uncultured Dysgonomonas sp.: one gene and its partner. The protein of the gene in region 2 interacts with the protein of the main gene of each other region in a pairwise test. Links are inferred from orthologs where the notes say so. Each region holds a gene or a part of one and is shown on either strand. Other genes may lie near its edges. The genes, in order: topA and QZL88_RS05510.

Region 1 (7,171 bases), 3.2 Mb from region 2 along the record:
ATTACATGGTGAATACCGGGCATTCCGTTTGCCGATGGAGGCCCTTCGTAAAAAACAAACGATGGTGCTCCAGCGCGTACATCCAGACTTTGTTGGAATATGTTCTCCTTATCCCACTTTTCCAATATCTCTTTGTTGATATCAGACAAGTTAAACCGATTGTATTCTGAAAACTGCTTACTCATAGTGTGTATAAAACATGCATTAAAAAAATTGAGGGCAAAGATAATAAAAAGTTATGAGTTATAAATTATGTGTTACGTCTTACAATATATAATTGTGATTTATTTAGAAAGAGAAACCGGATTTCCATAAATCAGAAATGAATTGTATAAAATTTAAGAAAACTAGATTTGTCTCAACAGAAAGAGAAGGTATTGTTTATTCTTGCTAAACTTTACCTTTATCAACTAACAAATTTAATTTACTCTTAATCCATACCCTGCATAAAAAGCCTGTTTGTATAGTCGGAATTCCGGCAGTTTGGATTCATTCAGTAGAATACCCCCTATGAATAGTTTTGAGATAAAGCCAATGGAGATATCAAAAACAGCAAAACCCATAACAATTGTTTCATACCCATATTTTAACGTCTGATATTACAAATGTAAATGCAAGAACACAAACTCAATGCTTCCTCTATGCTATTTAGTGTTACCGAGTGTTATAGTATAACAAATAAAAAAAATTAACAAATATTTTAACATTCAATTATAATCCCTATCTTTGACCATTGGTTCAGAACATTATATAGACACAAATATGCAAGATTCTTTTAAAAACAGGGTAACTAAATTCTGGAAATCCTTTTCAGAAGAAGAATACCAAATTAGGGAAATGATGGATAATAAAGTTGAAGGAGAGACTCTTCTCAATTTTGTGGATAGTATTTTACAAATTGCTTTTAATAAAGTTTATTTCGAAATGGGAATGAATAATGAAGGCAAGTATGAACTCATTTTAACGCCTGAAGGGGATCGTACCCGATTGATGCTGTTGTATTACTGGCTCCAATATGCACCGCAACATCTGCAGAAACATTGGAACTTTTATTCAACAAAACCAGCCCACGGCAAACCAGGTGCTATAATAGATATGTTCGATATCAGAATTGGAGAAGACGATATAATCATCTACCCTGAAATTGATAATGACAAAAGTAAAGTAAACATCGAATTGTATAGTCCTAAGTTGATGACATTGGATGAAAACAATCGTTATTCGATGTTCTTCATTTACCTCGATCAATTTATCGGAGAGTTGTACACAATGGAATACATTGGATATATTGACTTTGTAGAAGAAAAACAAAACAAAAAGTCTTCGACAATATCCGATCTCAAACCATTCATCGACAAAACTATTAAAGATCATGGCTGGCCAAAATTCGATAATCCCTGCGAAATATATAACGGTTACAGGATGGAGCCGACCGAAAGCGAGGACTGGAAACTACGTGAAGATATATTCTCGGGTTACACCTCATGTACTCCGATATTAAACGATTACTACAACGGGGAAAGCAAACGATCTGATGAAGCTGAAGAAAACGGAGTAGTGTTCGGTTTTCTCTTCTTCGAAAACATTAATATACCCCGCGAGAATGTTGTTAATTTCAGAGGTGAGATAGAAGATAAAATCGCAGCCGCTACCATTCCTTATGGTATAGCCAATAGTTTGGGAGGTGCTACAGGTTTTCATTTTTCATATATTGATTTCATTATATACGACTATGAAACCTTCATACCCATAGTGAGAGAAATATTATCCGGCTATAAACTTGAAGAAACCGGATTCTCTGATTTTTCAGCCGAAACTAAACCCCTTATATTTAATTGACTAAAAAAAATGCTCCGGGAATAAATTCACCGGAGCATTTTCATAAAAAAGAATTATCTATGTACTAAAATAGAAAGCAACTGTTACAGCATAAGAAAACAGAAAAAGTTAGAGATTGTTATCTTTTAGTTAAAATAAGCCTTCACTACTTAAATATTCAAGCCTTTGTCAGGGTTCAAAACTTTTTATTCTGCTTTTTAAAACAAAATCATTACTTTTGCGGTTCAATTAGAAAAAATAACTTTCTGAATAGGTATAATTTAATTCATCCTGATAATACAAGATAAGCCTTAATATATGCAAAAAAATTTAGTAATTGTTGAGTCTCCTGCTAAAGCCAAAACCATAGAAAAGTTTCTGGGCAAAGATTTTAAAGTTATGTCCAGTTATGGACATATCAGAGACCTGAAGAAAAAAGACTTGGGGATAGACTTGGAGAACGGCTATACACCTTTATACGAAGTTCCGGGAGACAAAAAGAAGGTGGTAGATGAACTAAAAAAGGCTGCAAAAGATGCCGATATAGTATGGCTGGCTTCCGATGAAGACCGGGAGGGAGAAGCTATATCCTGGCATTTATTCAAAACATTGAAGCTTGACGAAAAGAAAACAAAAAGAATCGCATTTCACGAAATAACCAAAGATGCAATTCTTCATGCGATAGAAAATCCCCGACAGATAGATATAAATCTTGTAGATGCGCAACAAGCGCGCCGGGTACTCGACCGCATCGTAGGTTTCGAATTGTCCCCTGTACTTTGGCGCAAAGTAAAGCCTGCTTTATCGGCAGGACGGGTGCAATCTGTCGCTGTAAGACTTATCGTAGAACGGGAACGTGAGATTCAGGCTTTTCAAAGTGAAGCATCTTATCGTGTTACGGCTGTTTTTGTAAAAAAAGAAAATGGATCAGAAACAGAAATAAAGACAGAATTAAGCAAACGCCTGAAAACAAAAAAAGAAGCGCTTGACTTTCTTGAGAAACTAAAAGAAGCCAGTTTTAAAGTAGAGGATGTAGAAACAAAACCGATGAAAAAATCACCGGCTGCACCTTTTACTACATCAACTTTACAGCAGGAGGCATCCCGCAAACTGGGTTTTCCGGTATCACTAACGATGATGGTAGCACAAAAACTATACGAATCCGGAAAGATTACTTACATGCGTACCGACTCGGTAAACCTATCGGGACTGGCTATCAATACTGCAAAAAATGAAATAGAATCCGTTTACGGAAAACAATATTCCAAAGTACGTCAATTCTCTACCAAAAGCAAAGGAGCACAAGAAGCCCATGAGGCTATTCGCCCCACATACATGTCGGAACATACTGTATCCGGTACGGCTCAGGAAAAAAAATTATACGACCTCATTTGGAAACGTACCATCGCATCTCAGATGGCAGATGCAGAATTGGAGAAAACAACTATTACAATAGGCATATCCAATAATAAAGAGTTTAAATTCACAGCTGTCGGCGAAGTTATCAAATTTGACGGATTCCTGCATGTATACCTTGAAGGAACAGACGATGAAAATATCGACAGTGAAAGCAGCCTGTTGCCTCCTGTAAAACCTCAGGAAGCAATGGATATGAAGGAGAGCATTGCTACTGAACGTTTCACGCAACGCCCCAGCCGCTACAGCGAGGCTTCGCTAGTTCGTAAATTGGAAGAACTTGGTATCGGACGCCCGTCTACATATGCACCGACTATCTCGACAATCCAGAACCGCGAGTATGTAGAAAAATCAAATATAGAAGGTACGGAGCGTCAATACAACATATTGACACTGAGAAAAGACAAAATAACAGATTCTGAAAAGACCGAGATAACAGGGACTGATAAAGGAAAATTGATCCCTACCGATACAGGCATGGTAGTCAATGACTTCCTTACAGAATACTTCCCAGACATACTGGACTATAATTTTACTGCAAATGTAGAAAAAGAGTTTGACCAGGTGGCTGAAGGAGAAGAAAACTGGACTAAGCTGATAGATAAGTTCTACAAGGTATTTCATCCTGTAGTAGAATCGGCTACCAATATGCAAACCGATCATAAAATTGGAGAGCGCATACTGGGTATCGATCCTAAATCGGGTCGCCAGGTTTCTGTAAAGATAGGCCGTTTTGGCCCTATGGCACAGATCGGTGTGCAGGAAGACACAGACAAACCTCTTTTCGCAGGATTACAGAAGACTCAGTCGATAGCCTCTATTACGCTCGAAGAAGCCTTGAAATTATTTGAACTTCCCCGTTCAATAGGAGAGTTCGAAGGTAAAGACGTTAGTGTAGGTACAGGCCGGTTTGGTCCATACATTAAGCATGATGGTAAGTTCATATCGCTACCTAAAGGCTATGATCCTTTCGAAGTAGATATTGAAATGGCAATTCCTCTGATTACCGACAAACGGAAAAAAGATGCGGAAAAGGTTATCAAGACCTTTGCAGAAGATGCCGACCTGCAAATACTGAATGGCCGTTACGGCCCTTATATAGCATATAAGAAAAGTAATTTCAAGATACCGAAAGGCACAGCACCTGAGAGTCTGGACTTTGAAGCATCAATGAAGATAGTAAACTCTACAGAAGAAAAAGCTACTAAGACTAAAGGAAAAGGGAAAAAGAAATAAGCGGTAATAACTCTGTTTGTTCTTAGATTATTAAAGCACATTGAATGAATAAGATCTTAGAAAAGATATTTGGGTATAGGGGATATAGAATTATAATTCCCCTGATAGATTTAGCTGTGATTTACGGCTCATACATCTTAGCCTTTTATCTGTTCAAAGATGCCCTGGATAATTTTACGCTCAACTACAATGCTTTTAAAGCGAGTATACCATTCATTATCATCAGCTATCTTATTCTAAGCCACATATTCGAACTCGACAAGCCTAAAGACTTTACTCTTTTTGGAGTTGGTTATACTGTTGTATTGGCTGTAGGATCACTTTTGTTTACAACAATGGCTATCAGTTTCTTTATCCGGGAATTTGCATTCCCCCGAAGTATCCTTTTGGCCGGGACCATCTTTCAGGTGGTAGTCATAACCTTTTGGCATTTATTTGCCAGCCGCATGTATTTCCGGGTAAACAAGGGAAAATCGGTACTGGTCATTGGTTATGAAAAATCTCAGGCCCTCGCCTATAAACTACTGGAATCGAGAGGAATGTGGTCTCAGATCAAGCATGTTTGTTCACCGGCATATCCTAAAGTGTACGAACTCATCGACGAATGTGATATTACATTCATTACAGAAGATGTAGAAGAATCGTTGAAACAAGAAATAATACTTTACTGTGTCGAAAACGACCATACAGTTCTCTATCAGCCAAAAAATCTGGAGATACTACAATTTAATGCCAACTTCCTGCAAATAGACGACTCTCCAGTATTAGATGTCAGGGAATTCGGTCTTTCGCAAGGAAGTGAAACGACTAAAAGAATCATTGATGTTCTGTTAGGGAGCATAGCACTCGTTATATTTTTCATCCCATTTGTATTTGTTTACCTGGCTCTAAAAATAGGAGGAGGCACGGCTTTTTATGTACAGGAAAGAATTACCCGAGACAATAAGGTATTCAAAATATACAAATTCAGGACGATGGTTGAGAATGCCGAAGCCATTTCCGGTCCTGTCTTAGCTCAGGATGTAGATAAACGTATCACCAGACTGGGACATATACTGAGAGCGACACGCCTGGACGAAATTCCTCAGATATTTAATATCCTTATCGGGGATATGAGTATTGTTGGGCCACGTCCCGAACGTCCGTTTTTTGTTGAACAGTTTTGCGAAGAAATGCCTGAATATAATCTCCGCCACAGAGTAAAGGCCGGATTGACAGGGTTGGCTCAGGTTCAGGGAAAATATAATACTTCCGTAAGGGACAAATTAAAATATGACTTGTTGTATATCAATGGTTATTCTCTGGCTCTAGACATAAAGTTAATCATGCAGACACTGAATATATTACTCCGTAGCAACAGTACGGAAGGAGTTAAAAGTGTAGAAGAACTTGGTGATGAGATAGAACGTCTTACCAGACACTAAATGTATACTCTTATGACTGATTTTCAACAATTAATAATAAGCCGGCGCAGCACTCGTAAATTTACGGACGAGCCGCTTAGCCCGGAACAGGTGGAAACAATAATGAAGGCCGCATTAATGTCCCCTGCTTCCAAAAGTGCCAATCCGTGGCAATTCCTTTTGGTAGAAGATAAGGAAATGCTGGATAAACTGTCGTATTGCAAAAAATCGAGTAGCAGACTGATTGCCGGATGCGCTTTGGCTATTGTTGTATTAGCCGATCCTCTGACCAGTGATGTCTGGATAGAAGACTCTTCTATAGCATCCATTATGATACAGTTACAAGCCGAAGACTTAGGCTTGGGTAGCTGCTGGGTACAAATACGCCAACGACATACGATGAGCGACACTCCATCTGATGAATATATCAGGGAACTATTCGATATCCCGTTACAACTTCAGGTCTTATCTGTAATAGCAATAGGACACAAAGCTCAGGAGCGTCCGCCATTCGATCAGGAAAAACTGCAATGGGAGAAGATACATATCGGTAAATTTAATATAGACCAATTAGCCGAATAAATTATGGCAACAAGTTCGAATAAAGCATCCAACGACCGCCTATCTTACGGAATAACCATCCTCATCTTCGGGGTATTATTCTTATTAGACAAGCTAGGGTTTCTCAGACAGATACCTTACGGGCAGAAACTTATTAGTGTCGGTGTATTCTTCCTTATAGGAGGAATCGTATTTCTGATTACACAACCCAAAAAGATCCTTGGCTGGATATTTCTGGGGATAGGCATCATACTCAATGCCGACTTGTTTTTCGGATGGCTAAGTGACTATTCCAATCTGATAGTACCACTAGGTCTGATCATAGCAGGTGTAGCAATGGTACTCACCGCAAAGAAAAACTGATGAAAGTCGTATTCATAGGTGCCGGAAATGTAGCAACCCATCTGGCTACAGAACTGTATAAAAAATCCTTTGATATTATACAAGTTTATAGCCGCACTTTGGAGTCTGCATTCGTCTTAGCTGAACAGGTACATGCTGTCCCTACTACAGACATCACTTCGGTAATCAATGATGCCGATTTGTATATCTTTTCGGTAAAAGATTCTGTACTGGATAGTATAGCTTCTCAATTACCAAACAACGATGGTACATGGATCCATACTGCAGGAAGCGTACCGATGGATATCTTCAGTAAATATACAGACAACTATGGAGTAATCTATCCATTCCAGACATTCAGTAAAGACAGAAATGTGGATTGGCATAATATTCCT
Region 2 (6,980 bases):
GATTGTTTTTACAATGCCTGTATCGAAGTTTGTTTCGGGTAACCAATCCAGTTCTGTCGATATTTTTGTAGGGTCTATCGCATAACGGTGGTCATGTCCCTGACGGTCTTTAACGAATGAAATCAAGCTGTCATTTATCCAGCTTATATCTATACTTCCGTCAGCAATTATATCCTTTTTCTTCAAGACTTCACGATACCGGGGTTCTTTTTCCAAGATGTCGTGTATGGTCTTGATTACTAGTTTTACTATATCGAGATTCTTTTTCTCATTGTGTCCGCCTACATTGTAAACTTCGTCGATGCGCCCTTTGTGAAGAACTGCGTCTATAGCCTTACAATGGTCTTCAACGTATAGCCAGTCGCGCACATTGCTGCCGTCGCCATAGACAGGCAGTTGCTTGCCGGATAGGATATTGCGTATAATAAGCGGAATCAACTTTTCGGGGAAATGATATGGTCCGTAATTGTTCGAACAACGGGTTATATTCACGGGCATTTTGTAAGTTTCACCGTAGGCACGAACAATGAGGTCACCTCCGGCTTTGCCTGCACTGTAGGGTGAACGCGGGTCTAGGGGAGTGGTTTCAGTAAAATAGCCTTCGTCGCCCAACGATCCATATACTTCGTCGGTAGATACCTGCAAGTACTTTACGCCTTCGCGCCAAATAGGGTAATTATTTTCATCCTTGCCTGTAGTCCAGTATTTCTTAGCTGTATCCAGCAAATTCTGGGTACCCAGAATATTTACCTGTAAAAATAGTTGGGGATTTTCGATGCTTCTGTCAACATGACTTTCGGCAGCAAAATTGATGACATAGTCGATAGTGTGTTCCGAGAAAACTTTCTCAGTTGCATTTCTGTCACAAATGTCCCCTTTTACAAAAGTAACTCTGGGATCTTTCAGTTCTTCTGATAATGTTCCGAGGTTGCCTGCGTATGTGAGGGCGTCAAATATGATAAGTTTTGCATCCGGATGTACGGCCAGCATGTGTTTCACAAAATTTGAGCCGATAAAACCGGCCCCGCCTGTGATTAAATATGTCATTTCTTTTTAAATTATATTATTCGCAAAAATAAGAAAAAAACGATATTAAAAAGCATCTGTGTCACAATATATATGGTTAATATATACTTATTCTTAATTTGGAATGAATAAATTATCGCTTTTTTGAAACAAAAGTTAACAAATGGATATTTTTTTGCTATATTTGTAGCATCCATAAATCAAAATCCGTAAATTAAAATGAAAGTAGAACAAGTACTAGAGGACTTAAAACGTCGATTCCCAAACGAGCCTGAGTACCATCAGGCAGTGCATGAGGTATTAGAATCCATTGAAGAAGAGTACAACAAGCATCCTGAATTTGAAAAAGCTAACCTGATAGAGAGGCTCTGTATTCCGGACCGTATTTTTTCGTTTCGTGTAACATGGGTCGATGATAAAGGAAATACGCATACCAACATGGGATACCGCGTGCAGCATAGTAATGCTATTGGCCCGTATAAGGGTGGTATCCGTTTGCATGCATCAGTGAATCCTTCGATACTTAAATTCCTTGCATTTGAGCAAACATTTAAAAATTCTCTTACCACACTGCCTATGGGTGGAGGTAAAGGAGGTTCCGATTTTAACCCTAAAGGCAAGTCGAGCGCCGAAGTTATGCGCTTTTGTCAGGCTTTTGTGACTGAATTGTGGCGTCATATAGGTCCTGATACGGATGTTCCTGCCGGAGATATAGGTGTGGGCGGTCGCGAAGTAGGTTATATGTTCGGGATGTATAAGAAGCTGGCTCGTGAGTTTACAGGAACTTTCACGGGGAAAGGGCTTACATTCGGAGGTTCTTTGATTCGTCCGGAAGCTACAGGATATGGAAATGTGTATTTCCTTCTGGAAATGCTGAAAACCAAAAATATAAATATAAGTGGGAAGAGATGCCTTGTGTCCGGTTCGGGTAATGTGGCGCAGTATACCTGTGAAAAACTGATAGAACTGGGTGCAATACCTGTAACATTGTCAGATTCGAGTGGTTATATTTACGATCCGGATGGCATTACGGCAGAGAAACTGGAATATGTGAAGGAGTTGAAAGAGCTTTACAGGGGACGTATCAGCGAATATGCCGAGACTTACGGGTGTAAATATGTAGCAGGTGCCCGTCCTTGGGGCGAAGAAGGCGATATCGCACTGCCTTCGGCAACGCAGAACGAGATTAGTGGCGAAGATGCACAAAAACTTGTAGCAAATGGTATTGTTGCTGTTTCTGAGGGTGCAAATATGCCATCGACGCCGGAAGCTATTGCTGTATTCCAAAAGGCGAAAATTCTTTATGCACCGGGTAAGGCTGCTAATGCCGGAGGTGTATCTGTGTCAGGTCTGGAAATGACTCAGAATTCTGAGCGTCTTAGCTGGTCGGAAGAAGAAGTGGATAGCAAACTGAAATGGATCATGGCTAATATTCACGAGAACTGTGTGAAATACGGTACAGAGCCTGATGGTTATGTAAACTACGTGAAAGGTGCTAATGTAGCCGGATTTATGAAAGTTGCTAAAGCTGTAATGGCTCAGGGAATAATCTAAGGTCTCAGATCTTTTTATTAACTAGGTAAGTATAATAACGATTGAAAGCTGTATGATTGAAATATATCTTAAAATCCTTTCAGTTGTTTGAATTTTTAAATAAATATTTAAGTTTGGCGGCTGTCTTTTAGGAGATGGCCGTTATTTTATTCGGTAATTTTCAGGCTCTCTACTTTTTCAAGCCTGTTTTTTAGTTCTTCGAATTTAGCTTTACGTATTTCGAGGGTCATCAGGCAATTCATTTCGTAACTCTGATTTAAAATGGTTGGTTCCAGATCTTTCACTATTTTCATTACATCGTTCATAAAAGGGTATTCAAAACTGAACGAGATTTGGCAATCTACAGTTTTTTCTATTATATCAGCTTCCATGATTGCTTCGGCTGCCGCTTCTCTGTATGCTACAATCAGTCCGCTTGTGCCTAGTTTTATCCCACCAAAATAGCGCACTACGGCAATAAGGATATTTGTCAGCTCATTAGAGTTTATTTGCCCGAGGATCGGCTTTCCTGCTGTGCCTGAGGGTTCTCCATCGTCATTTGCCCGGAAGTCTTTTCTGTCGGCACCCAACATATATGCCCAGCATACATGGCGCGCGTCATAGTATTCTTTTCGTAGTTTTTCTATTTCAGCTTTAGCATCATCGACTGATAATACAGGGATAGCGTAGGCTATAAACTTGCTTCGCTTCTCTGTATATATTGCTTTGGATGTTTTGACGATTGTTCTGAAAGTATCTTCCATAGTCAGCAAAGATAATCTTTTTATGTCAGAATCTTTTATGGAAAACTTTATCTATAATATTGGGCTATTGGTTATCAGCTGATAGCTTTTAGCTCTTTGAAAGCTTTTGATTTAAAGATTCAATATTTAAAAATTGACAGATAAAGGAATATTATGAAAAGTGTAAAGTTTGTCAAGTTTTTGGAAAAGGTAACAAGTGAAAAAGTATATAAAAGTTGTAACTTTTGTTACCTTTTGGATATTGTTGCAGGGGTAATTTGTTGATATTGAATGAGCTTTAATGGTCTGACCGAAATGAGGCCTGTTCTATAAGAAGAATAAAAATGACAAGATGGAAAATGGTGTAAAAGGTGTCAACTTTGTAAAGTTTTTCTAAAAAGAAATGGATGTACAGGCTGTATAAACCCCTATAAAATAGGAATGGTTGTCTCACGACAACCAATCTTCACTCCTAACCATAAATCTAATACCATGAAAAATACTTTACAAAAGTATAGAACTATTTTTACATTATCAAACAAAAAGTAATTAAAAATATTTATTTAACATTATTGTAATATTTTTGTAATAGTTAAATGTTCATATTGTCAAATATTTACTGTAACATTTTACAATTTGAAATATTGTGTTTAGATTTGTATAACAGGTGTAAACATTATGGCATCATTTTTGTTTGAATATAATAAATTAGATTATTAAGATTTTATCTGAAATACATTTTAGAAATAAATCTTATATTTGTAACATACGCATAATTGCATAAAACATCAAATAAGACGGTTATGGAAAATAATTTTTCACCAAGAGTTCGCAAAATCATGGCTTATAGTCGTGAGGAGGCCGGACGTCTGCAAACGAATTATCTAGCGCCCGAACATTTGATGCTTGGAATACTCCGCAACGGAGAAGGATTAGCCATACAGGCATTGAAGGATTTCGGAATAGATCTAATTGAGTTAAAAGACAGTATTGATAATAACATATTAAAGCAACAGGAGGATGCATACCCAAACAGTGAGATCGTATTAAGTAAAAGCACTGAAAAGATTTTGAAGATGAGCATACTGGAAGCGCGTTTGACTAAAAGTCAGGAAACTGACTCCGAACACTTACTTCTTGCTATTCTGAAAGATCACGACAATGTTACGGCGATGTTACTGGAAGAAAATCATATGGATTACAACGGAGCTTTCACCTATATCAAAAGCATGGGTGATATATTACATAAAAACAGCAAGGAATCGCCCCGTATGGGAGCCGATTTTACAGATGACGATGACGATGAGGATGAAGCTGTAGGTGGTAGCTCAAATGTGAACACCCAACAGCCTCGTCAGGCAACAGATACGCCCGTACTGGATAATTTTGGTATGGACATGACAAAGGCTGCATTGGAAAACAGACTGGATCCGATAGTAGGCCGTGAGAAAGAAATAGAACGTCTGGCGCAAATTCTGAGCCGTCGTAAGAAGAACAATCCCATACTGATAGGTGAGCCCGGAGTGGGTAAATCTGCGATTGTGGAAGGGTTGGCTTTGCGTATTACTCAGAAGAAAGTGTCTCGTGTATTGTTCGACAAACGGGTAATTGCTCTTGATATGGCTTCGGTGGTTGCCGGTACTAAATACCGTGGACAGTTCGAAGAACGTATCAAAGCAATACTTAACGAATTGTCGAAGAATCCGAACATTATATTATTTATCGATGAGATACACACTATCGTTGGAGCAGGAGGGGCAACCGGATCACTGGATGCTGCCAATATGCTGAAACCGGCTTTGGCCCGTGGCGAGATACAATGTATCGGTGCAACTACGCTTGACGAGTATCGCAAGAATATAGAGAAAGACGGAGCGCTCGAGCGCCGTTTCCAGAAAGTAATGGTAGATCCTACTACTGCTGAAGAAACATTGCAGATACTGCATAATATCAAAGAGCGGTACGAAGAGCATCACAATGTGAAATATACGGAAGATGCGCTCGCAGCTTGTGTGAAATTGACTGACAGATATATTACAGACCGTAACTTCCCGGATAAGGCTATTGATGCCCTGGACGAAGCTGGTTCACGTATGCATATCGCAAACATACATGTTCCTAAGGAGATAGAAAATATTGAAAAGGAACTGAAAGATGTTGTGGAACAAAAAGGTGAAGCAGTGAAGGCTCAGAAATATGAGCTGGCAGCCAGCTTTCGCGATACACAACGTCAGCTGATGGCTAAGCTGGATGCGGCAGAAGCTGAATGGAAAGCTTCATTGAAAGAAAAACCGGAAACTGTAGATGCAGAGATGGTCTCTGAAGTGGTTTCCATGATGTCGGGAGTACCTGTGCAACGTATTGGGGAGTCGGAAGGAGTTAAACTTGTAGGAATGCAAGACAGTCTGAAAACTGCAGTAGTAGGACAGGATGAAGCTGTAAACAAGATTGTGAAAGCAATACAGCGTAACCGCATAGGACTGAAAGATCCTAATCGTCCGATAGGTTCGTTTATGTTCCTTGGGCCTACAGGGGTAGGGAAAACTCATCTGGCAAAGAAGATTGCCGAACAACTCTTCGACTCGGCCGATGCCCTTATCCGTATTGACATGAGCGAATATATGGAAAAATTTAATGTATCACGCTTGGTCGGAGCACCTCCGGGATATGTAGGATACGAAGAAGGTGGTTTGTTGAGTGAAAAAGTACGCCGCAAACCATACTCTGTGGTGTTACTGGACGAAATAGAGAAAGCTCACCCGGATGTATATAACATATTGCTGCAAGTGATGGACGAAGGTCATTTGACCGATAGTATGGGACGTAAGATAGACTTTAAGAATACGATATTGATAATGACTTCCAACGTTGGTACACGCCAGTTGAAAGACTTTGGTGGAGGTATTGGATTTAATAAGCAATCGGCCGCTAACCGCGAGTATTCGAGAAGTGTACTTCAGAAAGCATTGAACAAGACATTCTCGCCTGAGTTCCTGAACCGTGTGGATGATATCATCACATTCGACCAGCTGGATAAGTCTTCGATAGAAAAGATCATCGATATAGAACTGAAAGGATTCTATAAACGTATGGCTGAACTAGGTTACACGATCGAGCTGACTCAGGAGGCCAAAGACTTCCTAGCCGATAAGGGTTATGATGTTCAATTCGGTGCCCGTCCGTTGAAACGTGCTATCCAAAACTATGTGGAGGACGAAATCGCCGAACTGATACTCTCGGGTGCAGCCAAGGAAGGCAGTACTATATCCTTCGAAGTGGATAAAGAGAAGGATAAGTTGAAAGCTGTGGCTCATGAACTTGCGCAAGCTTAATAGTAAGATTATTATAATAAAAGAGGTGCTGATTGTAAAAGTCAGCACCTCTTTGTATTTTAACTTAAGGACTTTTAGTTGAGGTTTCGTACATGCCTTAATAGTTCCTCTTTGATTACAATAATCCCAAGGCCGATAATCCGGTTCGCTTCTATAAAATCCTGATCATCATCCAACTTTTTGTGACGACGGACAAAGTCTTCGAGGCTGTCAGCATCCGTATAGCCTTCAAATATCAAATCCTTGGCTGCTTTAGCTGCTTTTACTTTGGCTGCAATATCATTTAATGAGGGAATAAGACTCAGTGTCAGCAATGCCTTATCCAGCAGTTGATAATCGAGGGATA

What was found.
Region 1: the proteins of QZL88_RS05510 (region 2) and topA interact in binary tests that used the Escherichia coli proteins (3 or more experiments, as listed by UniProt). The link is inferred for uncultured Dysgonomonas sp. from one-to-one orthologs.

What each region holds. Positions count from the first base shown.
Region 1 is NZ_LT599032.1:4,476,445-4,483,615, reverse strand. What follows is about bases 1,808-4,803. They hold topA (type I DNA topoisomerase), read left to right. Parts: upstream 1,808-2,136; coding sequence 2,137-4,470; downstream 4,471-4,803. Other genes in these bases: QZL88_RS18445 (sugar transferase), read left to right, coding at 4,515-4,803; QZL88_RS18455 (hypothetical protein), read left to right, coding at 1,808-1,839. In the rest of the region: ileS (isoleucine--tRNA ligase), read right to left, coding at 1-185; more of QZL88_RS18455, read left to right, coding at 763-1,807; more of QZL88_RS18445, read left to right, coding at 4,804-5,894; QZL88_RS18440 (nitroreductase family protein), read left to right, coding at 5,907-6,455; QZL88_RS18435 (hypothetical protein), read left to right, coding at 6,459-6,797; QZL88_RS18430 (Rossmann-like and DUF2520 domain-containing protein), read left to right, coding at 6,797-7,171. UniProt on the Escherichia coli protein: Releases the supercoiling and torsional tension of DNA, which is introduced during the DNA replication and transcription, by transiently cleaving and rejoining one strand of the DNA duplex.
Region 2 is NZ_LT599032.1:1,258,117-1,265,096, reverse strand. What follows is about bases 1,529-4,333. They hold QZL88_RS05510 (YigZ family protein), read right to left. Parts: upstream 3,330-4,333; coding sequence 2,727-3,329; downstream 1,529-2,726. Other genes in these bases: QZL88_RS05505 (ATP-dependent Clp protease ATP-binding subunit), read left to right, coding at 4,106-4,333; QZL88_RS05515 (NADP-specific glutamate dehydrogenase), read left to right, coding at 1,529-2,580. In the rest of the region: rfbB (dTDP-glucose 4,6-dehydratase), read right to left, coding at 1-1,047; more of QZL88_RS05515, read left to right, coding at 1,246-1,528; more of QZL88_RS05505, read left to right, coding at 4,334-6,634; QZL88_RS05500 (hypothetical protein), read right to left, coding at 6,709-6,980.